Regions from separate parts of the Lysinibacillus sp. NPDC095746 genome, predicted to be linked through region 3. Evidence: predicted binding sites of a transcription regulator. Region 3 holds the regulator's gene; each other region holds the start of a gene.
The links. Region 3 encodes LexA, which represses DNA repair genes until DNA is damaged. Its sites were predicted from a motif close to CGAACATATGTTCG; they were not measured.

Region 1 (7,936 bases), on a different contig from region 3:
AAAATGTCATTCACAACTTTTGAAGAATATATGGATTACCTAACAACAAAACCGTTATTCTTCAGTCTGCGTAAATAAAAAAATGCATTGCTCTCACTATAAAGAGTGGGAACAATGCATTTATATTATTCATCTTCAAGAAGAAGCTTTAATTCCTCATCCATATCTTCCTCTTCATCATGCGCAGCAATTGTGTAAGATGAAGATGCAATACCGTAAGAAGCACGGATTTTATTTGCGATGTCGTCTAGTACTGCTGGATTTTCTTTTAAATATTGTTTAGCATTTTCACGACCTTGACCTAGGCGCTCATCACCGTAAGCATACCAAGAACCGCTTTTTTGAACGATGTCTAGTTCAACACCTAAATCAACTGTTTCGCCCTCTTTTGAAATCCCTTCACCGTACATAATATCAACTTCAGCTGTACGGAATGGTGGTGCTACTTTGTTTTTCACAATTTTAATTTTTGTACGGTTACCCATAATGTCATTGCCTTGTTTAATAGCTTCCGCACGACGAACCTCTAAACGTACTGAGCTGTAAAATTTAAGCGCACGTCCACCAGGTGTTGTTTCTGGGTTTCCGAACATAACACCAATTTTTTCACGCACTTGGTTAATGAAAATAGCAATCGTTTTAGATTTATTAATAGCACCTGAAAGCTTACGTAAGGCCTGAGACATTAAACGGGCTTGTAAACCAACATGCGAATCACCCATATCTCCTTCGATTTCTGCTTTCGGAACTAGTGCTGCTACGGAGTCAATAACGATGATATCGATAGCACCACTACGCACTAATGCTTCTGCGATTTCAAGCGCCTGTTCTCCCGTATCTGGTTGAGATAATAGAAGTTCATCAATATTGACGCCCAATTTTTGTGCGTAAATTGGATCTAGTGCATGCTCAGCATCGATAAATGCTGCTTGTCCACCATTTGCCTGCACTTCTGCAATCGCATGAAGAGCAACTGTTGTTTTACCTGATGATTCTGGGCCATATACTTCAATAATACGTCCACGTGGATATCCACCAACACCCAATGCAGCATCAAGTGCTAGCGAACCACTTGAAGATGTAGCGATTTCTAAATCGGTTTTTTCGCCAAGTTTCATGATGGAACCTTTACCAAAATTCTTTTCAATTTGTTTTAACGCCTGTTCTAAGGCAGCTTTACGATCACTCATTCATTTTCCTCCTTTGAAAACTGTTCACTGTTTTTCTCTATCTCTACTATACTTGTTTTTAAGAGAAGACGCAAGAAAAAAGCGAACATTTATTCGTTTTTCTTCAAAATAAAAATTTGGGTAACTTTCCATTACCCAAATTTCTATTTTCAACATATTTAACTTCTTTGTAGCGAAAGCAAAGCGTCAGCTACAAGTTTACCGAAGAATAATGGATTAACGTTTTTTAAAGCCTCTTTCTTCCAAAAGTTGCATTAAATAATGACAAGTAAATTTCGCCGCGCGCAGTCGATTTGTATTCCGCATACCTGATAAATGAAGTAAATACGTTATTGGTTTTTCATCACCAATGGCAATACCAATCCAAACCGTCCCCGCTGGTTGATGATCATGGGCTGTAGGACCCGCCGCACCTGTTAATCCAATACCAATATCCGTATCAAACTTTTTACGTACAGCACTAGCCATAGCCGCCGCACATTCACTGCTTACAATCCCATGTGTAGTTAAAAATTCTTTTGAAATACCGAGTTGCTTAATTTTAGCCTCTTCCGTATACGTAACAACGCCACCAACAAGGGCATCCCCTACACCCGGTATTTCAGCAAGTTCTGACTGAAATAATCCTGCTGTTAAACTTTCCGCTGCAGAAATTGTTAACTGATTGTCTAGTAACATTTCTACTGTTTTAGAGGCAAGTGAATCGTCATCTATACCGTATTGATAGTTCCCAACAAGCGCTTGAATCTCTGTTACCTTTGCGGCAATAAGATGCTGCGCTTCTTGCTCCGTTTCTGCTTTAGCAGTTACACGCAATGTAACCTCGCCGTCAGAAGCAAGTGGAGCAACAGTTGGATTTGTTTGCGCATCTAAAATATGTTGGACACGAACCTCAAGCTCCGCCTCTCCAATTCCATAAAAACGCATAACATGCGATGTAATTACCCCTCCAGCGTTTAACATAGCACCAAGCTTTGGCTTTGCTTCAAACTGGAACATTGGCTCAAGCTCTTTAGGTGGCCCGGGCAGTAAAATATACGTACGTTCATCCTTAGTTAATATCATGCCAGGTGCCATACCGTGATGGTTTGCAAGCACCTCACTACCCGCTAGTATTAAAGCCTGCTTACGATTATTATCCGTCATTGGACGTCCTCGTTGTGCAAAAAACTGCTCAATATTAGCCAGTGCGATATCATCAATTTCGAGAGAAACGTCAAGATGACGCGCAATCGTTTCCTTTGTTAAATCATCCTTTGTAGGCCCAAGCCCACCCGAGAAAATGATTAAATCAGCACGAGTCTCTGCAATGGAAATAGCTTCTTCCAAACGTTGTGCATTATCTCCAACAACAGTGTGATAATACACATTTATTCCCAACTCTGACAACTGACTAGAAATAAATCTTGCATTTGTGTTCGAAATCTGACCAAGCAATAACTCTGAGCCAACTGCAAGAATTTCAGCATTCATGACCCTCAAGACCTCTCTTATTTAGACTCAAGTAAGACACGTCGATTTAGATAGAAATAATCCCATCCAGACCATAGCGTAAAGAACAATGCAATATATAGCATAATTTTATCGAATGGAAGACCGATAAGTGTAAAAATTGTATTGTGTAAAAGTGCTGCACCGATGGCCACAATTTGAGCCCATGTTTTAATTTTGCCAAGCTGGTTGGCCGCAACAACTTCTCCTTCACCAGCCAATATTAAACGAAGGCCAGTAACTGCAAACTCGCGACTAATAATAATGATTATTATCCATGCAGACGCCATATCAAGTTCTACCATTAAAATAAAAGCCGCTGAAACTAGCAACTTGTCAGCAAGTGGGTCTAAAAATTTCCCAAATGTTGTCACAAGATTGTACTTACGTGCATAATAACCATCCACCCAATCAGTCGTTGAAGCAATAATAAAAATAAGTGCACCTACAAAATGATGAACAGGCATCGTCGCACCGAATAGTGACATTGTTCCCCAGCCAAAATCAAACATCATAACAATGACAAAGAACGGAATAAGTAAGATTCGAGAGATGGTAATTTTATTTGGAATGTTCATTTTTCTAACACCTTTCATGATGAAAGAAAGTAGTCATCACTAGATGACTACTATTCTTTATTGAAATTGATGACGATGTTTTGCGTTACAATTTGCTGTGCATACGTTAAAGGCTCGTCATTAATGTATACTTTAGCTTGCGCTGAATTACCTAAGCGGATACGGGCGTAATTTTGAGATGTTGCGTCGAATTCTACTACTTCTCCTGCATTATATACACGAGTATCTGATAGTAATTCTTGTTGCTGTTGGTTACGAATACCGATAAATGTTGGACCTGACACTTCAATACGTATTTTAAATGCATCCGTACCTGTTAACGTATAAGAAGTTGTTGCACCATCCGCTTCAATAGCCCCAGCTGAAATCGATTGCTTAACCTCTTCAGTTTGCTTTTCATCAGGTGTTTCCTGTGTTGAATCTTTTGAATCTGCTGAGTCTTGTTTGTCATTTGTTTGAGCTTTTTTATGCTCTTTATCTTTTTCTGTATCTATTGGTTTTACTTTTGTATCATATTCTATTTCTGATGGCGTATCGTCTACAGCACCATCTGGCACTGCTTTATTTTTAGACTGCATTAGCACCCAAATCACCACAATAATGACAATGATAAATAAACCAACGGTTATTTTCGGCATTGCCTCCATCATTTTAGTAGAAGGACCTTTCGAAACTTTTCTTCTACTTGGACTACTCGTCATCGATTGACTTACTTGATTGTTTGGAGTACCTGGTAGCTCGCTTTTATAAGTTTCTAAAAGCTCCTCTGCGTCCAAACCAACAGCGTCAGCATATTGTTTAATAAAAGCTCGTACATAAAACGAACCAGGCATAATCGAATAATTTCCTTCTTCAATACCTATTAAGTAACGCTTTTGAATTTTCGTTATTTCTTGTAAATCGTCTAAGCTGTAGCCTTTAGACAGTCTCGCCTCTTTCAGTCGAGTCCCTAATTCTGCCACTAATAACACCTACTTTAATTTCAAATTAAAAATTAAATCCACCAAATGAATTAGATTCGGACATCATTTGGCTTTTTTCCATTATTTCATACGTAATTTCTTCATCTGGGTGATGACGCAATTCAATGATATAATCAAAATCCTCTATCTTATATTCTGAATGCTGAACAAACATGTCTGGATGCTCGATGACCTTAATGGAAGGCATACTCATCATTTCACGCACTAGTTGCAAATGTCTCTCATCAGATGATTGACGTGTCACAATACCATCTAATATAAAAATATTATTGTTACTGAATTCATCACCAGCAAGTTTATTACGAACAGTCTGCTTAATCATTGTAGACGATAAAAAAATCCATTTTTTATTGGCACATACACTTGCTGCTACAATTGATTCAGTCTTTCCAACACGAGGCATTCCACGTATCCCAATAAGCTTATGCCCGTCTTTTTTAAAAAGTTCAGCCATAAAGTCAACTAAAATACCAAGTTCATCTCGTACGAAGCGGAAGGTATTTTTTTCATCTGCATCTCGAGGAATATAATGACCGTGCCTAATGGCTAAACGATCACGGAGCTTAGGTTGTCGAAATTTGGTAACGTTAATATGTTCCATTGTCGAAACAATTGTACGAAAACGCTCAATTGTCTCATCGTTGTCTGTATGCACTAACATACCACGTCGATCCTCATCGACACCATTTATTGAAATAATATTGACACGAAGCATCCCTAAAAGTGAAGCAATATCTCCTAATAATCCAGGGCGATTCACCTGAATTTCATATTCAAAGTACCAATCGCTCAAACACACTCGTTCCCTTCCTATTAGTTAACGTAAAAAATCCTTTATAAGTTCCATCATAGCTGATTTTTTATGTAATGGAAAGTTAGAATACATGGAATTATGGGGTTATTTTTAAAAACTTACTATTTTTTTTTTGAACGTACGAAATAGGCTTACATACGTTCCCTTTTCTATGTAAAAATTGCTTTTATATATAGAAAAAAGAGGAGATCGCTCTCCTCTTTTTTTACTGTACATGTTTATTTTGTACAAGTTTAACGACACAATTCGCCAGTGCGTGTTTTTCCTCTTCAGAGGCAACGCCCCATAAATCCGACAGCACTCGCTCTTGTTCGTTTTTAGGATCGACATTTGTCGCCAAATATTCTCCAATTTGTACAGCAGCTTGTTGAATCATTTGCGATGGCATACCGCTTGATTCTGCTCGCATAACATTTTGACCTAAAAACGATGTCCATTTTTGCCAGTTTTCTAAAATAGTCATATGTTCCTCCTCCTTTACACATGTAGTATGTGCAAAAAAGAGCATTATATGTACCAGCCACCGTTTAATCTAATAACTTGCCCCGTTACATAATCTGCTTTTCCAGAAAGATAAAAACGTACCATTTCAGCAACATCCGTTGTTTGCCCAGTTACACCTAGTGGAATATCCTCTAAAATATATTCAAGCTCCTCTTCGCTTAAATGACTGTTCATCGAGGTATTAATAAAACCAGGTGCAATGGCATTAACACGAATATGCGACAGTGCAGCTTCTTTCGCATATGACTTCACAAAAGCATGTTGGGCGCCTTTCACAGTGGCATAAAGTGCTTCACCAGCTGATCCAGCCTCTCCCCAAATTGAACCAATAAAAAGCACATAGCTGACATCATGAGCGCGTAGCTTTGATGACAGCAATGCCGTAAGACGCATTGGATTTTGTACATGGACACGCCATAATGCCTCCATATCCTCCACCGTAGTATCTTCCAGTAGCGAATAATGTGCTTGACCATTTGCAAAGACAATCGCTTGCACATTAAAAATTTGAGATGCTAGCAATTGTGCCCCGGACGCTTTCAAAAAATCTCCCTGTACAAGCATAAACTCCTGTGCAGGGAAACTTTCTGAAAGGGAGCAGTATAGAGCCTGTGCTGCTTTTTCATTGTTTGAAAAGTGTATGTAGATGGACCAACCGTCTTCTGCCAGACTTCGACAAATAGCACGGCCAATCTCACCAGATGCACCTAAAACGAGCGCAAACTTTTTCACTGTACGCCCTTCTCAGTAGGTAAAATTTTAAAGACAGTTTGTTGAGATTCACCTTGAACTGAAGAAAACGCTTTTTTCAAATCTTCAATCGTTAGTTCTTCTAGTACAGGCACAACGTCGAACAAATTCATATCATTAAACGAATAACGTGTAAATTGGTTGGCGATAAATTCAATAGAGTTTAGTGCACGTAGGAAGAAACCTATTTTTTTACGTTTTACTCGTTCTAAATCGGTACTTTCAAAATGGGCATCCCCATCATACTTTGCTAATTCTTCCTTAATAGCTTTCTCTAATGCAGCAGGGTCTGTAGAATCTGAGCCAATCATTGCAAACCCAAAGCCTTTTTCTAACGTGAAATCAAATGCATATGTTTCATCTATTAATCCGTTATCATAAACGCTCTCATAAAATTTAGATGTACGTCCAAAAATAAGTTCAAGTGCAATTTGAACAGACAGCTCATGCTTTAACATGTCACGCCCAGAAAGATTTGTTTCTTTTGCTTTTAAGCCGATATAGACTTTAGGTTTTTGTACATCCATACGCAACTCACGTTCTTTAATAGCAACTTCTGTCGGCTCTTGATCGAAAAAGCGTTGAATTGGTGTTGGTTCAGGGAATTCTTTTTTGTCTTGATTGTCACGAATAAACGTCATCATTTCATTAGGATCTACTGCACCAATGACAAACAATAACATATTGGACGGGTGATAAAATGTATTATAGCACGTATATAAATGGTCGGCAGTAATTCCATCAATTGACTCAATTGTACCAGCGATATCAATTTTCACTGGATGATTATGATACATATTTTCGATTGTGCCAAAATATAAGCGCCAATCCGGCTGATCGTCGTACATCGTAATTTCCTGGCCAATTATGCCCTTTTCCTTATTAACAGTTGCTTCTGTAAAGTAAGGCTCTTGAACAAAATTTAATAATGTTTCTGTGCTGTTATAAATATTGTTAGTTGAAGAAAATAAATACGCAGTACGTGTAAATGATGTAAACGCATTGGCTGAAGCGCCGAATTCACTAAACTTTTGGAAGACATCTCCATCTTCTTTTTCAAACATTTTATGCTCTAAGAAATGGGCAATGCCATCTGGTACTGTAATGCTTTCAGTTCCACCAATTGGCACAAAAGTACGGTCAACAGAACCATATTTTGTGGTGAACGTTACAAAAGTTTTAGAAAAGCCTTTTTTCGGTAATATATAGACATCTAAGCCATTTTCTAGTTTTTCATAATACAATGTTTCATCTAATTGTTTGAATTCAATTGTTTTCATTGTGCGGCTTGCTCCTTCCCACTTAAGAAATAGACCGCTTCTAGCTGTACTTGCTTCGCCATTTCAACAATATCTTGCTTTGTCACAGCTTGCCATTTATTTGCCCAAGTCTCAACAGAGAACTCTTCGGGTAAATCTTTATATTGGTCGAAAATTTCTATTTGCCCTCGAGCAGAATCCAATGCTTCTTTTAGCTGATTCGTTAGCATTGCCTTTGTTTGCTCTATTTCTAAATCTGTAATATCGCCCGCTTGCATAACAGCAAGTTGTTCCTTAATTAGTGATAACGCTTTTTCCTCATTCTTTGGTTCAATCCCAGATACAACAAAGACTAAGCCATAATGTG
Region 2 (7,936 bases), on a different contig from region 3:
TAAGGCATCTTTTGTATCCGGTGCTTCCGTAAATTGTTGCTTTGGATAACCTGCGCCGCGAATTGCTTGGAATCCACCATTTAAATGGGGATACATCCCTTGTAGTGCCTCTTCCGTCGTATGTGCGACGTGGAATAGGCTTGTTGTAGCAATCGGTAACTCTTTCGGATCAAAGCCATTTCTCTCCGCTGCCTCCCTGTAGGCATCAACTGATGGCTTAAAGTTAATAGCGGGACCACCTAATGTCGTTAGCATCATCGGAATGCCCATATAACCTGCTTTAATGGCACTTGCAGGTGGTCCACCAACAGCTCGCCAAATTGGTAACGACCCATTTTTAGGTTGTGGCAAAATTTGCGCATTATGAAGTGGTGCACGGAATTGTCCTTCCCAAGTGACCAGCTCGTTGTCATTTATTTTTTTCAGTAACGCTAATTTTTCTTCAAAAATTTCTTCATAATCCTTTAAATCGATACCTAGTAATTGATATGCACCAACTCGAGAGCCACGCCCTGCGACTATTTCTGCACGTCCATCTGAAATTAAATCAATCGTTGCAAAATCTTCATATACGCGTACAGGGTCAGAGACACTAAGGACTGTTGCAGAGCTTGCTAATTTAATTTTTGATGTAGCGTGTGCGATTGCTCCTAAAACAACTGTGTGTGCCTGTGTCGTAAAGTACGATTGATGACTTTCGCCAACAGCAAAGACATCAATACCCGCTTGTTCAGCAAGCTGACTTACTTCAATTAGCTCTTGGATTCGTTGTTGAGCTGAAATACGTTCACCTGTTAATGGATTTGGAATATGATCCCCTAATGAATATAGGCCAAATTCGATGCCTTTCGATTGATCAATACGGTATTTATCCATGATGAATATCTCTCCTTACTCTAGCGGCTCTAAAATAGCTTCGATTTCTGCACGTCTTTCTTCTAAAAATGGTGGAAGATCAAGTTCTTTACCAAGATCCTCTATTGCCGAATCAACTGTAAATCCTGGGCCATCTGTTGCCATTTCAAATAAAATGCCATTACGATCTCTAAAATAAAGACTTTGGAAATAATAACGATCCACAATGCCAGTACTATCAAAGCCCTGCTCCTTAATTTTGAGATCCCACTGTTGCAATTCCTCCACTGTTCCAACACGTAGTGCAAGATGGTGAATACTACCACGTCCAGGTTTCTCACTTGGTCCTTCTAATTCTTGAACGACGATTTCTCCAATCACTTCACCAGGAATTGATTGCAATACTGCTTCTTTTTCACTTTCTGTTACAACTGTGTAATTAAATAGCTCTTTTAATAAGCTTACTGTCCGTTGCAAGTAACGAACTGTCATTTCAACTGTACCCATCCCTAAAATACGATGTTCTGCAGGGATATCAGAGCCGTCCCATGGTTGCCAATGAGCTGGTGTTTCATGACCATGATTGTTTAACAGCACCATTCTTAACCCTTCATGATCCTCAAAAAACAATGCATCTTTACCTGCATAAGTTGTTATTTCACTATGCTCAATCTCTAACTGTTTAAAACGATTTTTCCAATATTGCAGACTGTCATAGCTTGGCACTAGTAATCCAATACGTGTAATGGCATTTGTTCCGCGCACTGTCCGACCTGCTACAGGCATTTCAAAAAATGTTAATTCTGTACCTGGTGCTCCAGTTAAGTCTCCATAAAACAAGTGATACATGGAAGGCGAATCTTGGTTTACTGATTTCTTTACACGACGTAAGCCGAGAAGTTTTGTGTAAAAATCATTATTACGTTTACCGTTTTTTGTTAGCATTGATATATGATGATGTCCACTTAATTTGTTCATGAATGTTTCCTCCTTGTTTTCGCTTGACTAAGCAAGTGATTGTGTAAAAAAATCACGCTGGTGGTAATTTTTTATCACGACTATGCTTCTCTATTTTCGACATTAGTGTATTTAAAGTTTTCAGTTCTTCTTCTGTTAATACTTCTTCAAAAAATGAAGATTGAAATTGTAGCTGACTTGGTGTTGCCATATCAATCATCTGCTCGCCTTTTGCTGTTAGTGAAATTGTTTTAGTCTTCCAATTTTGCTTCCGTTCAATAAGTCCATCTTTTTCAAGACGAGCAAGCATCCTAGACATACCACCTTGCGTCACTATCACTTTCTCTGCTAATTGGGATTGCGTTAACGGTGCATATGTCTTAATTTGGATTAGGACATCAAATTGTGCGGTCGTTAAACCAAAGCGCTTTAAAAACTCATTGGATAGCTGATTACTTTGATTTGTAAAACGCATCATCCGAATCCACGTCACTGTTCCGAGCGTATGTTTTCGCATCGCTTTCTCCCCCTCTCATTTGTCACTTTACCACGCAAGTGATGTATAAGCAAGAAAAATATCTTGAATTCAAGATAATTTTTAGTGTGAAGCTCACACTATATAATGCCATGTGTCGTAATTGGATATAAGTTTCCTTTAAAGGCAAAGGAAATTCTCCCTGTTTCTTCAGACACTATCATGACAAGCGCATCACTTACTTCACTTAACCCTAATGCTGCTCGATGCCTTGTGCCTAATTTCTTTTCCCCCATATATCTCTCTGACAGTGGCAGTACATTTGCTGCTGATTTAATTAGATTTTGGCTTATTAAAACGGCGCCATCATGAAGTGGATTTCCAGGAAAAAAAATAGATTCTAATAAGGAATGCGTTACTTCTGCACCAATATGAATACCAGGCTGTATAATAGATGCTACAGAATCCTCTCGTTCAATAACAATTAGTCCGCCGTGTCTTCTTTTAGACATATTTTGTACGCTATGCGAAAGCTCAGGATATTTTTCAGTAAACGGCGAAAGATAGCAATTCAAATAAAACGTAGCAGCCTTCATTTCAATCGTTACAAATTTCTCTTTTATTTTTTCAAAATTCCCAAGAAGACAGTTTGTATCCGTATCCATAGCTTCTACACTTTGCTGTAATGAATGTATGACCTGCAAAAGCTCTTCCTTTAATGTTTGTTTCATTGGTGAAAAATCGCAATTTGTTGGATCCATAAAAAAACACCCCGCTTTTCAAATTTAACATGAAAAAACTCGTATTTTTAGTTTCTCTCTATGGAATTATTTTATTCGCCTTGAATTCAACATACACACTACATAAATTGTAGATTAATCATCCTTTTCACGCTAAGTGAAGCGTAATAAAGAAGCAGTAGCGTACTTAATATAGGCTCTAGCGCTGCTAACAGTATGGCTGTTTTCTTCGAAGTTAAAAAGCGTATTCAAATTGTAATTGAATACGCACGCTAATCTTCTACTGATAAATTTTTTTATAATCCTTATTTATAGAGATAATGGATGTAAATCCGTTTTTCCCTATTAGTACTACTTGGATTCTCTCATAAAATTGCAATTCCTTGCCCCAATTTTCCAGAGGATAATGAGCCACACTTTTTTCACAAATCATCGTAAGTTAAACGGTATTCTTATTTTTTCCCAAGTAATTGTGGGGGCCATTTTCTAAATCGGAGGATTTAGAGTTTTGACTTCTACTATCAGTAATAACTTTAACAATATGACAATAAAGACTTCAAAAAAAAACACGTGTATCCATTAGATAAACTAAAGAATACACGTGTTGTTATTGCTTACATTTGTCCAGAACGAATTTTCTTGACGATACTAAATGTTGTGTAGGCAGCGGCCGGTGCAAGCACTACAATAAAAATAAGCCAAACCGTTAAGTTGTCCGTCGCTTTTAATGTGTCATAATTGGAGATAACAAACATAATTAGTCCAAATAATAATAAATAGCTCAGCACATTGGGAAAAATAACGATTAAACGCAATAGTGCTGGTGGCATCTTTTGCTGATTCATATAAAACCACTCCCCTTTAATCAATTATACAAAAATTAACTATTAATCGCATTATAATTCTTCTATATTCCAAATTTTCATTCTAACTATTACTAACTTGAAAGGTAGAGACTACTTAATTAAATGGTCTGTTTTCTTAAATTACCTACTAATAGAGAAGACGTATTGGTTTCGCTAGTTTGCAAATAGTAAAAAAATGCTAATTCCACTCGTTGAAAATTGCCTCAACTTAAAGACTAATTTTCAGGTATATATTTGTTACTTCCAGGGAGTTTCTTAATTTTATGCCAAGCTTCAATTGCTTCTGCACGACTTTTCCCTTTATTTTTTGAATCAGAGAAAAAGTCACGAATGAATTGATTGTATTCAAACTGAGGTGGAATTTTTTTCTGGTGTGATGGGTCTTTTTTGCGTTTTTCTTCTTCATACCAAGCGTCCACAACATCACGATACGTTTTTCCAATATTGTTTTTAATGTAGTTTTGGATATAGGTAGAAAAATGAAAATTTGGAATTACCTTCTTGAAAAATGCTCTCACATCTTGACTACAACGATGATTTTCCGTAATGACTGTATCAAGACTTAATTCACTGTTAGTTCGAGGTTTAGTATTAGCTTTTGAATTTCTTTGTGGTTTTTTTATCTTTCCTGTCCGAAGAAAAGTTTCAATTCTATCAGAAATCTCAATCTTAGAGCCCGACGCGCTTATGCCATTATCTCTACAAAATGATTGCAATTCTTCTTTTAACCAATAAAAATCCATAAAATCTTGACTACTAATTTCTTTTGTAAGAATAGGTCTCATGTATAACACTCCTTATATGTACACATCCATATTATAGAACATTTGCTCGTTAATGTAAGCAAATTTTTATTAAAAAAAGCAACAAACTTTACGAATAAAAACATAGGGCTGGGACAAAAGTTTTTTAGCTAAAGGAAAACCCGAACAAATTTGCAAGACACTCATACGGTGTTTTGCCATTGTTCGGGTAATTCGGCTTTCGCAAAGAGCTAATAGTTATGTCCCAGCCTTTTAAAGTTGTTCTTTGAATGCTTAATCATTAAGCTTGTTGTTTAAACTTATTTTTAGCTGGCACAAATAGAGTTAATACAAATGCAATGATCGCTAAGATTGTCATGAAATAATAGGCATCACTTGAACCTAAAATTGAAGCAAGTGTACGAATACCTTCAGCCGTAGCATTTGGTGTTTCTACTAGCAATGTTTTTGCATGATTTGTCGTTTGTGCTGTGAAAATTGTAATAACGACAGCAGATCCAATTGCGCCTGCGATTTGACGTAATGTATTATTCACTGCTGTACCATGTGTGACAAGTGTCTTCGGTAAAGCATTCAAACCAGCTGTATTTAATGGCATTGTGATAAAACTCAACCCTATACGTAGAAAAATAGTACGTATCATGATAAAGCTATAGGTTGTTGTTTCTGATAAATCCGTTACAACCCACATTGACGGAATGACAAAAATCAAACCGATAATAAATAACGGCTTTGCTCCAAAGCGGTCATACATTTTTCCTGTCACTGGAGACATAAAGGCATTTACAAGTGCACCCGGTAATAATAATAAACCGGCATCTAAAGCTGTAAACCCTCTTCCGTTTTGTAAATATATTGGTAATAAAATCATATCCGCATACATCATCATTGTAACAATAATGTTGATAATGGACGTGAGTGTAAATAATTTATTGTTAAAAACGGATAAGTTAAGAAGTGGATCAGATGATTTCATTTGACGAAGACAAAACATTGCCGTAGTTATTATCCCTACAAGTATAGTACTTATTACAACTTTATCATCCCAGCATGGCTTCCTGCATTACTAAATCCATACAAAATAAGACCAAAGCCAATTGTTGATAAAATAACACTGATACCATCTAACTTTGCCTTTGAGGTTTCTGAAACATTCATTAAATATTTCATTGCCATAAATAAAATAATCACGACAAATGGAATGATGCCGATAAATAACCAACGCCAAGAATAATTATCTATTACAAAACCTGCTAATGTTGGTGCAATAGCTGGAGCGAAAATCATAGCTAGCCCAATTAACCCCATCATACTACCTCTTTTTTCAGGAGGGAAAATAAACATCACGATACTCATTAGTAATGGCATAATAATTCCTGCCCCTATTGCTTGAATCATACGACCTATTAGTAAAGTAGTGAAGTTCGGAGCTATTGCACAAAAAATAGAGCCTACTAATAAAAACAGCATTGAACTTATAAATAATTGGCGTGTTGAGAAGCGTTTCATTAAGTATGCTGTAATAGGGACTAGCACCCCGTTTACTAACATAAAACCAGTAGCTAACCACTGAACGGTTGTCGCAGAAACAGAAAATACGTCCATTAAATTACTTAATGCAACGTTTAACAGCGTTTGATTTAGTGTAGATAAAAAACACCCAAAAATTAAAACTGTTAATAGTACTTTTTTATTGATCGATTCCGACATGACATTCTTCCTCTTTCTACTTGTTTTATTAACACTATGTCAATAAAATAGATAATAACACGGTTATTTTTTGATTCCTATTTACAATTTTTTAAGAACTGTCAATTAAACAACAAAGTTAAAAATACTATTCATTAAATTTGTATTTAATAGATAAAGGAGAATTAAATTGACCACACACAAAAAGCAAGACCCACGAGCTATTCGCTCTAAACGGGTATTTAAAGAAGCTGTCGTAGATATATTAATTGAAAACCCAGATATTTCGAAACTTACAGTACAAAAAATAGCCCAACGTGCAGAGCTAAATAGAGCAACGTTTTATTTACATTTTATAGATATTAATGATTTATTAAAGCAAGTAGTTTACGATATGTTCGACGACTTGTTGTCGGAGATCTCTCCTTCTTTACAAATTGATAATTTAAATAATCAAGAACAATTAATTACATTTTTAGATTACTTTTATAAGCACAGAAAAATTTTAGCTGTTTTATTTGAGCACCCTGGTTTCATTAAAAAAATGCATAGGACATTAAAGGATTTGATTGTCATACAACGTAAAAGTGAAGGGGCTAATAGTACTAACACAACTCTATCAATGGATATTCTCGCATCCTCAATACTTGGCATTATCATGTGGTGGCTCAGAAACGGGGTTCACTTTAGCTCCGAATATATAGCCAGTCAAATTATCGAATTATATCGTTAATTATTCGTACTAAAAAATGGCTGAACTCAAAATATTGGGTGTATTTTTGCTGACGCTTCGCTTTCGCACAGAAATACATGCGCTGAATAACGATAAAAGTACCCTTTAAATGAAACGTCATCTAAAGGGTACTTTCTGTTTTTGCTTAAGTTAATTTGTTGTTATTCCAAGAGAATACAGATTGATCGGATGTCAGGAAGGTCTGTGGGAAAACCTCCTGTGCATCTGCTAAAAATTTTGGTAAATCATGTGGTAAAAAGCGGGCACTTAAATGGTTTAGCAATAAATAGTTCGCTCCTGCCTGTTGTGCCACCTTGGCTGCTTCGACATTTGTAGAGTGTCCGTAGTTCGCTGCTAAATCTGTCGTTGTACCATCAAAGGTCGCTTCATGAATCACAATATCTGCTCCATTAGCTAATGAAACAGCCTCTGGACAGTATTTAGTATCTCCTAAAATAGTAAGCGTAAAGCCTTTTTTAGATGGGGCGACAACATCTTTCGCATATACAACGGTGCCATCCGCTAGCTCAATATCTTTCCCTGCTTTTAATTGTCCTAGCAAAGGACCTTTTGGCACACCAAGAGCCTGTGCTTTTTCCATTAATAGTTCGCCAGGCAAATCCTTCTGCTCAATACGGTAGCCGTAGCATGGAACTACATGTCGTAATTCACTTGCACTTACTGTAAAATGTTCATCTTCATAAATAATACCTTCATGAACTTCCACAAATTGTAATGAATATGTTAAATGCGTCTTTGACAAGGCTAAACTTTGCTCAATCCATTGCTGCAAACCTTGTGGGCCAAATATTGTTAATGGCTCATCCCCGCCTTGAAATGAACGAGAGCTTAAAAAG
Region 3 (7,936 bases):
TCATTTTTTAATGTAGTTGGCTTACGTGTGCCTATGAAGAAGTCCATTGTGCACCCACCCTCGCATTGCACTTCTTGTAAGAGACAGTTGACGGCGCTTGATTTGGTGCCTGTTTTGTCTTATTTATTTTTAGGTGGAAAATGCCGTAGCTGTGGGCAAAAAATTTCTTGGATTTATCCACTGATGGAACTTATTACAGGCCTATTATTTGCTTTTGCTTATTGGCAATTAGGCTTTAGTGCAGAATTTTTTGTGGCGCTATTATTAATTTCATTAGTAGTCATTATAGTTGTATCGGATTTTGCGTATATGCTTATTCCCGATAAGGTGCTATTATTCTTTTTACCATTGCTAGTTTTTGGACGCGTGATTTCTCCGTTGTCTCCTTGGTGGGACAGTATAGTTGGTGCTGTCGTAGGTTTTGGCATATTATATTGTATAGCTGTTCTATCAAGAGGTGGGATGGGGGGTGGCGATATTAAATTATTCTTTTTACTTGGTCTCGTACTCGGGACAATACATACCATTTTAACGCTTTTTGTAGCGGCAGTAATTGGCATGATTGTTGGCATCGTTGTATTAAAGATACGTGGACAGGGAAGGAAAACGCCTATACCATTCGGACCTTCTATTGCTCTCGCAGCTATTATCATCTATTTCTATGGTGATGCGTTGATGAATTGGTATCTTGGGTTTTGGTAAGTAATCATTGACGGATTTTTTCACAGGCAGTGAATGCAAGCTAAAGATCATGGAGGGGATAGGATGAAACCAATTATCGGAATAACGGCTTTTGCGGAGGATGATTTGTCCTCAAGATTAAATGCTGCTTATAGCAAAAGTATAATGGAAGCAGGGGGAGTTCCACTAATAATTCCAATTGGCGTTGAAGAGGATGTAGCACAAATTTTATCGTTGACGGACGGTTTATTACTATCGGGTGGCTATGATGTACATCCATTCCTCTTTGACGCAGAACCTACACCAAAATTAGGGAAGGTTCATCCTGAACGAGATGCAGTGGAGCTTGCTTTAATTAATGCAGCCTCTATTCGGAAAATGCCGATTCTCGGAATTTGTCGAGGGCTTCAAATACTAAATGTTGCGTTTGGGGGCACAGTCTATCAGGATATTGAAAGTGAGTATCATAGTAAAAAATTAATAAAGCATGTGCAACAAGCAGCGAGGGGTGTTACAACACATTATGTTAACCTATCACCTGATACATTATTAAAAACGATTATTGAGGAAGAAAAAATTGCTGTGAATTCATTTCATCATCAGGCAATAAACGTAGTAGCAGAAAAGCTGAAAGTAGTAGCAAAATCAAGTGATGGTATCGTTGAAGCGGTAGTGCATGATGATTTACCATTTTGTTTAGCAGTTCAATGGCATCCTGAAGAGTTAGCTATTGCAGGAGATGCAGTATCAAAGAAACTATTTGCTGCATTTGTAAAGGCAAGTTTGAAATTTAAGGTAGAGGCATAAACTTTACTAAGATAACCTTGGTGATGAACATGAATACATTGCTAGGTGTAAGGAATCCATTTTCAAGTGGGTTCTTTTTTAGTGATTAAAATAACACTCAAAAGATAAGAAAAAGAGGTTTATGCCCATTTGTGAACATAATAACCTCCTTTTATACTTTAATATTGAGATACTTTTAATGTACACGACGATATAGACCTACAACATGCCCTAAAATAGAAATTTGATCTACGATAATTGGCTCCATTGTTGAGTTTTCAGGCTGTAAACGAAAATGACTTTTTTCCTTAAAGAAACGCTTTACAGTTGCTTCATTCTCTTCAGTCATTGCTACGACAATATCACCATTATCAGCTGTTGCTTTTTGTTTAACAATAACTAAATCTCCGTCTAAAATGCCAGCTTCAATCATTGATTCACCCATAATTTCAAGCATAAATAATTGATCTTCACTTGTACCATAAATATCTGGGAGTGGGAAATATTCATCGATATTTTCAACAGCAGTTATTGGAGAACCTGCAGTAACCTTCCCAACTAATGGGACATGAATAACGTGTTGCTTTTGGATAGAATCCTCTGGCTCTAAAATTTCAATAGCACGTGGTTTAGTTGGATCGCGTCGAATCAAGCCTTTTTGTTCTAAACGAGCTAAATGCCCATGAACTGTTGAGCTTGAAGCAAGTCCAACTGCCTCCCCAATCTCACGTACAGATGGTGGATACCCCTTTGCTCGTACTTCTTCTTTAATGAACTCTAATATAGCCTCTTGTCTTTTCGAAACTTTTTTCATAATTGCTCACCTCTTTTTTTAATCATTTTACTAATTAGTAGTATAACAGAATGCGAACACTTAAGCAAACATAGGTTCGAAAAGCGTTTGACAAAAACGTTTGTTCGTATTAATATGAGAACATATATTCCGAACAAACATTCTAGAAAAGGGGTTTTAAACATGAACTGGTTTAAGAAAAATCCACATATTACAACTTTATTAGGAGCTTGTTTGCTTTTTGCGGCATACCTTTTTATAACAGACCCAGGCGATGTAACGTACACAGAAATTGAAATCGCACATGGTGATAGCTTATGGTCGTTAGCCGATCAATACCGTGGTAAAATGAAAACGGATGAATGGATTAAGCTTGTGAAAACAGAAAATGAATTATCGAACGCACAAATTATTGCAGGTAAATCCTTAGTGATTCCAGTAGTGGGTGACCCATCCCCTATAAATTCAATTGAAATTGCGAGAAACGACAAATGAAAATGAATCAACAATCGGCCGTTGTCTATTGCCGTGTGAGTACAGAAAAAGAGACACAAAGTTCCTCGTTAGAGCGTCAGCAGGAGGAGTTGATGCGCTATGCTAAAGAACAGGGCTACGAAGTTAAGCATGTTTTTAAGGACAAGCATAGTGGTTATGATGTGGAACGTGAAGGTTTACTAGAAATGCTTGATTTCATTAAAGAAAAAGAAATTGAAGCATTATTTGTACAGGATGAAACACGCTTAGGACGTGGAAATGCTCGAATGGCAGTATTGCATTTATTGCAGAAAACTGAAACTAATGTTTTTTCTATGCGAGACGAGGGACCTATACAATTAAATGAAATGGATACGATGCTCTTAGAAATTTTAGCAATCGTAGAGGAGTACCAGCGTAGAATCCATAATGCTAAAATACGGCGTGGCATGCGTCGTGCCGTTGAAAATGGCTATCGCCCTGAAAACAATTTATCTAACCGTGGAAATCCAAATGGTCAAGAACGTAAGGATGTTCCTATAGACGAAATTGTCAATCTACGTAATCGAGGCTTCACCTTTGAGGAAATCGCCATGACGCTTAGAGGTTTAGGCTTTGAAGTAAGCAAAGCTACAGTCCATAGGAGATATCGGGAACATCAAGAGGGAAGCGGGCAAAATAAAGTAACGTATTAATCAGTGGGGTTTTTATCGTCCCGCTGATTTTTTAATTTTTAAAGGTTAAGTTCCAAAGTGACGGGTAGACCCGATCGACGAATAGAATGAATAGTAAAAAAATAAGAGAAGTAGCAATTTCTACCTCTCTTTAGCGATTTTTTTGTTATGCCCTGTACCAATTTTCATCAAAAGAGAGCTGCAGGGCTTTACCCACAGTAATGCCAAATTGTATAAACCCTTTGCCTCTTGCAGTTATGATGTTGCCGTCTTGTACAACTAAGTCTTCAGAGAGATGACTAAGATCAAAGAAGCCCAGCTTATCCATACCTTCTAGAGATAATCCTACAGTATATTTTTTGTTCTTTAATACTCCTGCTTTTGCTAAAAGAGATGGCGTGCTAGAAATACTTGCAATGATAGCTCCTTTGGCATTTACATGACTAATAAAATCAATTAATTTTTGCTCGTGTATTAATAAAGCTACATCCATACACCCTGGTAATATCAAGCTATCGATTTCGTCAAGATTAATATCACTTATTTGTGTATCTGCCATACAGGATAACCCAGATTCCCCTTTAATTTTTTCGCTGTTTAATCCAACAGTTATGACGGGTTTATTTCCTTGCATTAATATAGATAATGCTACACTCAATTCATATTCACTAAATTGGGGATACAATAATACTGCGGTCTTTTTCATCTAAATTTCTCCTCTAGAAATCGATAATCCCTAAAAGCATCTTATGCCCACTCTTCTTTTAAGACCGCATAGTAATATTCATCCCACCACTCATCTCCATTTGGTATGCATTTTTTAAAATAACCTTCGCGTCTCATGCCGATTTTCTCCATCACTCGATAGGATGGGATATTTTCTGGTTGGCATGTAGCAATAATTCTATGAAGTTGCATTTCTTTAAATCCGTAATTCAGCACAGCTTTTGCTGCTTCAGAGGCGTAGCCATTATTGTAATAGTTCGGATTCAATACCCAGCCAATTTCATATGTATGGTCACCAAAATATTGATGAAAAACAATATGACCAATGACAATATTGTCGCTTTTTAAAATAACAGGGAAGTATTTTGCCTGTTCACCGCTATTTTCTGATACGAACTTTTTAGCTTCTTCCTCATTAAAAACTCCCTCGGGAATATACTTCATTACATTTGGATTCGAAGTATATTCATAGACAGCTTGCCAATCTTGAATCTCAAATTCTCTTATTAAAAGTCTGTTTGTTTTGATAAACAATTTATATTCCTCCAAGCATAAATTAATTTTGTTTTGGAACCCTATTATTAGTTATACACTTGTAATTTCTCAAAGTCATGCATTTTGTGGAATTTATTTCAAAAATATAAGGATACTTGAAAGGTTGGTATAACTGCATTTCAAGGGGAGACATGCTATACTTTACATACCATATTCATTAAGATATGTATTGAAAGGTGTGTAATTATGTTATCAAAAGAAAAAATTAACCGAATCAATGAACTTTCTGCTAAGGCTAAAAGTGGTACATTAACAGAGGCAGAAGCTAAGGAACGATCAGCGCTTCGTAAAGAATATCTAGATACATTTAGATCAACGATGCGAGATACAATTGAAAACGTAAAAGTAGTAGATGCTGAAGGAAATGATGTAACACCAGAAAAAGTTAAACAAGCGAAAAAGAATAAATTTCTCAATTAATATGACACATTTAGGTCAATAACGCCTCAGCGTTAATTGTGTCCGGATTTTGAAATTGTGCTTAGGCTTGCGCGATGCAGGTCAGTTAGCCGTTTGTAGGATGTGAAGGTTTTAGGCTAAATCCTTATCCGTGACATCCCGCCGGAGGTATTATCTTTATTATTTTGTTGGCACTATTGTGTGGGGGATTTTTCACTGAATAAAGATAAAGTATGTTATAAATCTTTAATAGTATAACAAAACCATTGTTTTCTGAGACAATGTTGACTAAACTGTATAAGAACAATATATAGGACGAGAAAGGATGTCACAAAATAATGACTCAACATGCGGATCAACTAGCGATTAATGCTATCCGAACTTTGTCAATTGATGCAATTGAAAAAGCAAACTCAGGTCACCCAGGTTTACCGATGGGGGCTGCGCCAATGGCTTATACGCTTTGGACAAAACAACTTCACCATAATCCGGCTAACCCAAAATGGTTTAACCGTGACCGTTTTGTACTTTCAGCAGGTCATGGCTCTATGCTTTTATATAGCCTACTTCATCTAGGTGGCTACGGCTTACCAATGGAAGAAATTCAAAACTTCCGTCAATGGGATTCATTAACTCCAGGACATCCTGAATATGGTCATACTGTTGGGGTAGAGGCAACAACAGGTCCTCTAGGTCAAGGTATTGCTATGACAGTTGGTATGGCTATGGCTGAACGCCATTTAGCAGCTACTTACAATAAACCAGGACATGACATCGTTGATCACTATACATTTGCACTTTGTGGCGATGGCGATTTAATGGAAGGTGTAGCGGCTGAAGCTATCTCTTTAGCAGGTCACTTAAAACTTGAAAAGTTAATCGTTTTATACGATTCAAACGATATTTCTTTAGATGGTGATTTAGAAAAATCATTCTCAGAAAATGTTCAAAAACGTTTCGAATCTTATGGCTGGAACTATTTAAAAGTTGCAGATGGTACAGATGTTGAAGCAATTAACGCAGCAATCGAAGAAGCAAAAAAATCAACTGGTAAGCCAACACTTATTGAAGTGAAAACTGTTATCGGTTTTGGTTCACCAAACAAATCTGGTAAAGCTGCTTCTCACGGTGCACCACTTGGTCAAGATGAAGTTGTTTTAACGAAAGCATCTTATGAATGGGCACACGAGCCATTCCATATTCCTGCTGAAGTATATGATACATTTGCAGCAGCAGCTAATGTTCAAGGGGCACAGCCTGAAGAAGCTTGGAATGCTAAGTTTGAAGCATATAAGCAAGAGTTCCCGGAATTAGCAGCGCAATTTGAAAAGGCAATGAATGGTCAATTACCAGAGGATTTTGCTTCAGAATTACCAGTTTATGAAGCAGGTAAATCAGTAGCTACTCGTTCTTCTTCTGGAGATGCAATCAATGCAATTGCAAAGAAAACGCCATCATTCTTCGGTGGTTCAGCTGACCTAGCTGGCTCAAATAAAACGACGATGAAAGATGCTGGAGATTTCTCTGCAGATGATTATGCTGGCCGTAATATTTGGTTCGGTGTACGTGAGTTTGCAATGGGTGCTGCTATGAACGGTATGGCACTTCACGGTGGTCTTAACGTATTTGGTGGTACATTCTTCGTATTCTCTGATTATGTTCGTCCAGCTGTACGTCTTTCTGCATTAATGGGTCTTCCTGTTACTTATGTATTTACACATGACTCAATTGCTGTAGGGGAAGATGGTCCAACACATGAACCAATCGAACACCTTGCATCTTTACGTGCAATGCCGAATTTATCTGTTGTTCGCCCAGCTGATGCAAATGAATCAGCAGTTGCATGGGAGCTAGCAGTAGCATCTGAAAAAACACCAACTGTTTTAGTATTGTCTCGTCAAAACTTACCTGTTCTTGACGCATCTATTGATACAGTACGTGAAGGTGTTACTAAAGGTGCTTATACAGTGTCTCCTGCTACAAAAGAAGTGGCAGATGCCATTTTAATTGCAACAGGCTCAGAAGTTTCACTTGCGATCGAAGCACAAAAAGCATTAAAAGCTGATGGTGTAGATGTGGCAGTTGTTTCAATGCCATCTATGGATCGCTTCGAAAAACAAGACGCAGCTTACAAAGAATCTATTCTTCCAAAAGCTGTAACAAAACGTCTTGCAATCGAAATGGGCTCATCATTTGGCTGGCATAAATACACTGGTTTTGAAGGGGACGTTCTTGCAATTGACAAGTTCGGCGCTTCTGCACCAGGTGAAATAGTGATGGAAAAATACGGATTCACAGTAGAAAATGTTGTAGCGAAGGTTAAAGCGCTATAATTCATAAAATACCGCAATACTCAGTAGGTTAAATCTCCTCTGAGTACTGCGGTATTTTTTCGTGTTTAGAGGATTTCACTAAAGAAATCCAAATAGCCGCACAATGAATTAGTAGCATAATGACAAAACAGTAAAAGCCTTTGGAACTTCCTTCAATGTTTAGCTCATCAGCTATAATGCCACTAAACCAAAGAAGCTGACCTGTGACAATTGCTGAGAGGCTTGCAAAAAGTAAACAAAACCAAATAGATACTTTTTTTACAATCACAATAATGAGTAGCAAAACAGCAAAAAGTAGGGTAGCTTCAAAAATCGGATCAAGAAGTGAAAACGTATTTTCATTTACAAAATGCCTATAAGTAAATTGAGTATCCACACAATCCCTCCTTAAAAATAATAACGTTTTTTGGTAATAAAAGGTTTCGTGAATGAAGAAACTCATCTAGTATTAATTCCCAATTGGTATACAATGATAAGTGTAGGCATCGACTAGAAATGTTGAGAGGTGTTTAAAT

Region 1: a site for LexA is predicted at 1,273-1,286, ahead of recA (recombinase RecA). Genes of this name have one in related genera too.
Region 2: a site for LexA is predicted at 4,714-4,727, ahead of ACIQ7N_RS11835 (DUF6434 domain-containing protein). Genes of this name have one in related genera too.

What each region holds. Positions count from the first base shown of each region.
Region 1 covers NZ_JBIWGL010000003.1:55,268-63,203, forward strand. Annotated here, with positions in the region: gene recA (recombinase RecA) at 126-1,190, opposite strand; gene ACIQ7N_RS03330 (competence/damage-inducible protein A) at 1,407-2,663, opposite strand; gene pgsA (CDP-diacylglycerol--glycerol-3-phosphate 3-phosphatidyltransferase) at 2,681-3,259, opposite strand; gene ACIQ7N_RS03340 (helix-turn-helix domain-containing protein) at 3,310-4,230, opposite strand; gene ACIQ7N_RS03345 (DUF3388 domain-containing protein) at 4,247-5,035, opposite strand; gene ACIQ7N_RS03350 (DUF3243 domain-containing protein) at 5,262-5,519, opposite strand; gene ymfI (elongation factor P 5-aminopentanone reductase) at 5,564-6,292, opposite strand; gene yfmH (EF-P 5-aminopentanol modification-associated protein YfmH) at 6,289-7,590, opposite strand; gene yfmF (EF-P 5-aminopentanol modification-associated protein YfmF) at 7,587-7,936, opposite strand, start outside.
Region 2 covers NZ_JBIWGL010000014.1:502-8,437, reverse strand. Annotated here, with positions in the region: gene ACIQ7N_RS11860 (LLM class flavin-dependent oxidoreductase) at 1-876, opposite strand, end outside; gene ACIQ7N_RS11855 (ring-cleaving dioxygenase) at 892-1,833, opposite strand; gene ACIQ7N_RS11850 (MarR family winged helix-turn-helix transcriptional regulator) at 1,886-2,329, opposite strand; gene cdaS (sporulation-specific diadenylate cyclase CdaS) at 2,428-3,048, opposite strand; gene ACIQ7N_RS11840 (acyl-phosphate glycerol 3-phosphate acyltransferase) at 3,642-3,872, opposite strand; gene ACIQ7N_RS11835 (DUF6434 domain-containing protein) at 4,109-4,678, opposite strand; partial or broken gene ACIQ7N_RS11830 (DHA2 family efflux MFS transporter permease subunit) at 4,938-6,367, opposite strand; gene ACIQ7N_RS11825 (TetR/AcrR family transcriptional regulator) at 6,537-7,079, shown strand; gene rnz (ribonuclease Z) at 7,225-7,936, opposite strand, start outside.
Region 3 covers NZ_JBIWGL010000006.1:35,009-42,944, forward strand. Annotated here, with positions in the region: gene ACIQ7N_RS06160 (prepilin peptidase) at 1-702, shown strand, start outside; gene ACIQ7N_RS06165 (gamma-glutamyl-gamma-aminobutyrate hydrolase family protein) at 766-1,488, shown strand; gene lexA (transcriptional repressor LexA) at 1,664-2,281, opposite strand; gene yneA (cell division suppressor protein YneA) at 2,444-2,755, shown strand; gene ACIQ7N_RS06180 (YneB family resolvase-like protein) at 2,752-3,429, shown strand; gene ACIQ7N_RS06185 (DJ-1/PfpI family protein) at 3,575-4,114, opposite strand; gene ACIQ7N_RS06190 (GNAT family N-acetyltransferase) at 4,156-4,668, opposite strand; gene ACIQ7N_RS06195 (DUF896 domain-containing protein) at 4,876-5,109, shown strand; gene tkt (transketolase) at 5,427-7,421, shown strand; gene ACIQ7N_RS06205 (hypothetical protein) at 7,450-7,797, opposite strand; partial or broken gene ACIQ7N_RS06210 (serine hydrolase domain-containing protein) at 7,935-7,936, shown strand, end outside.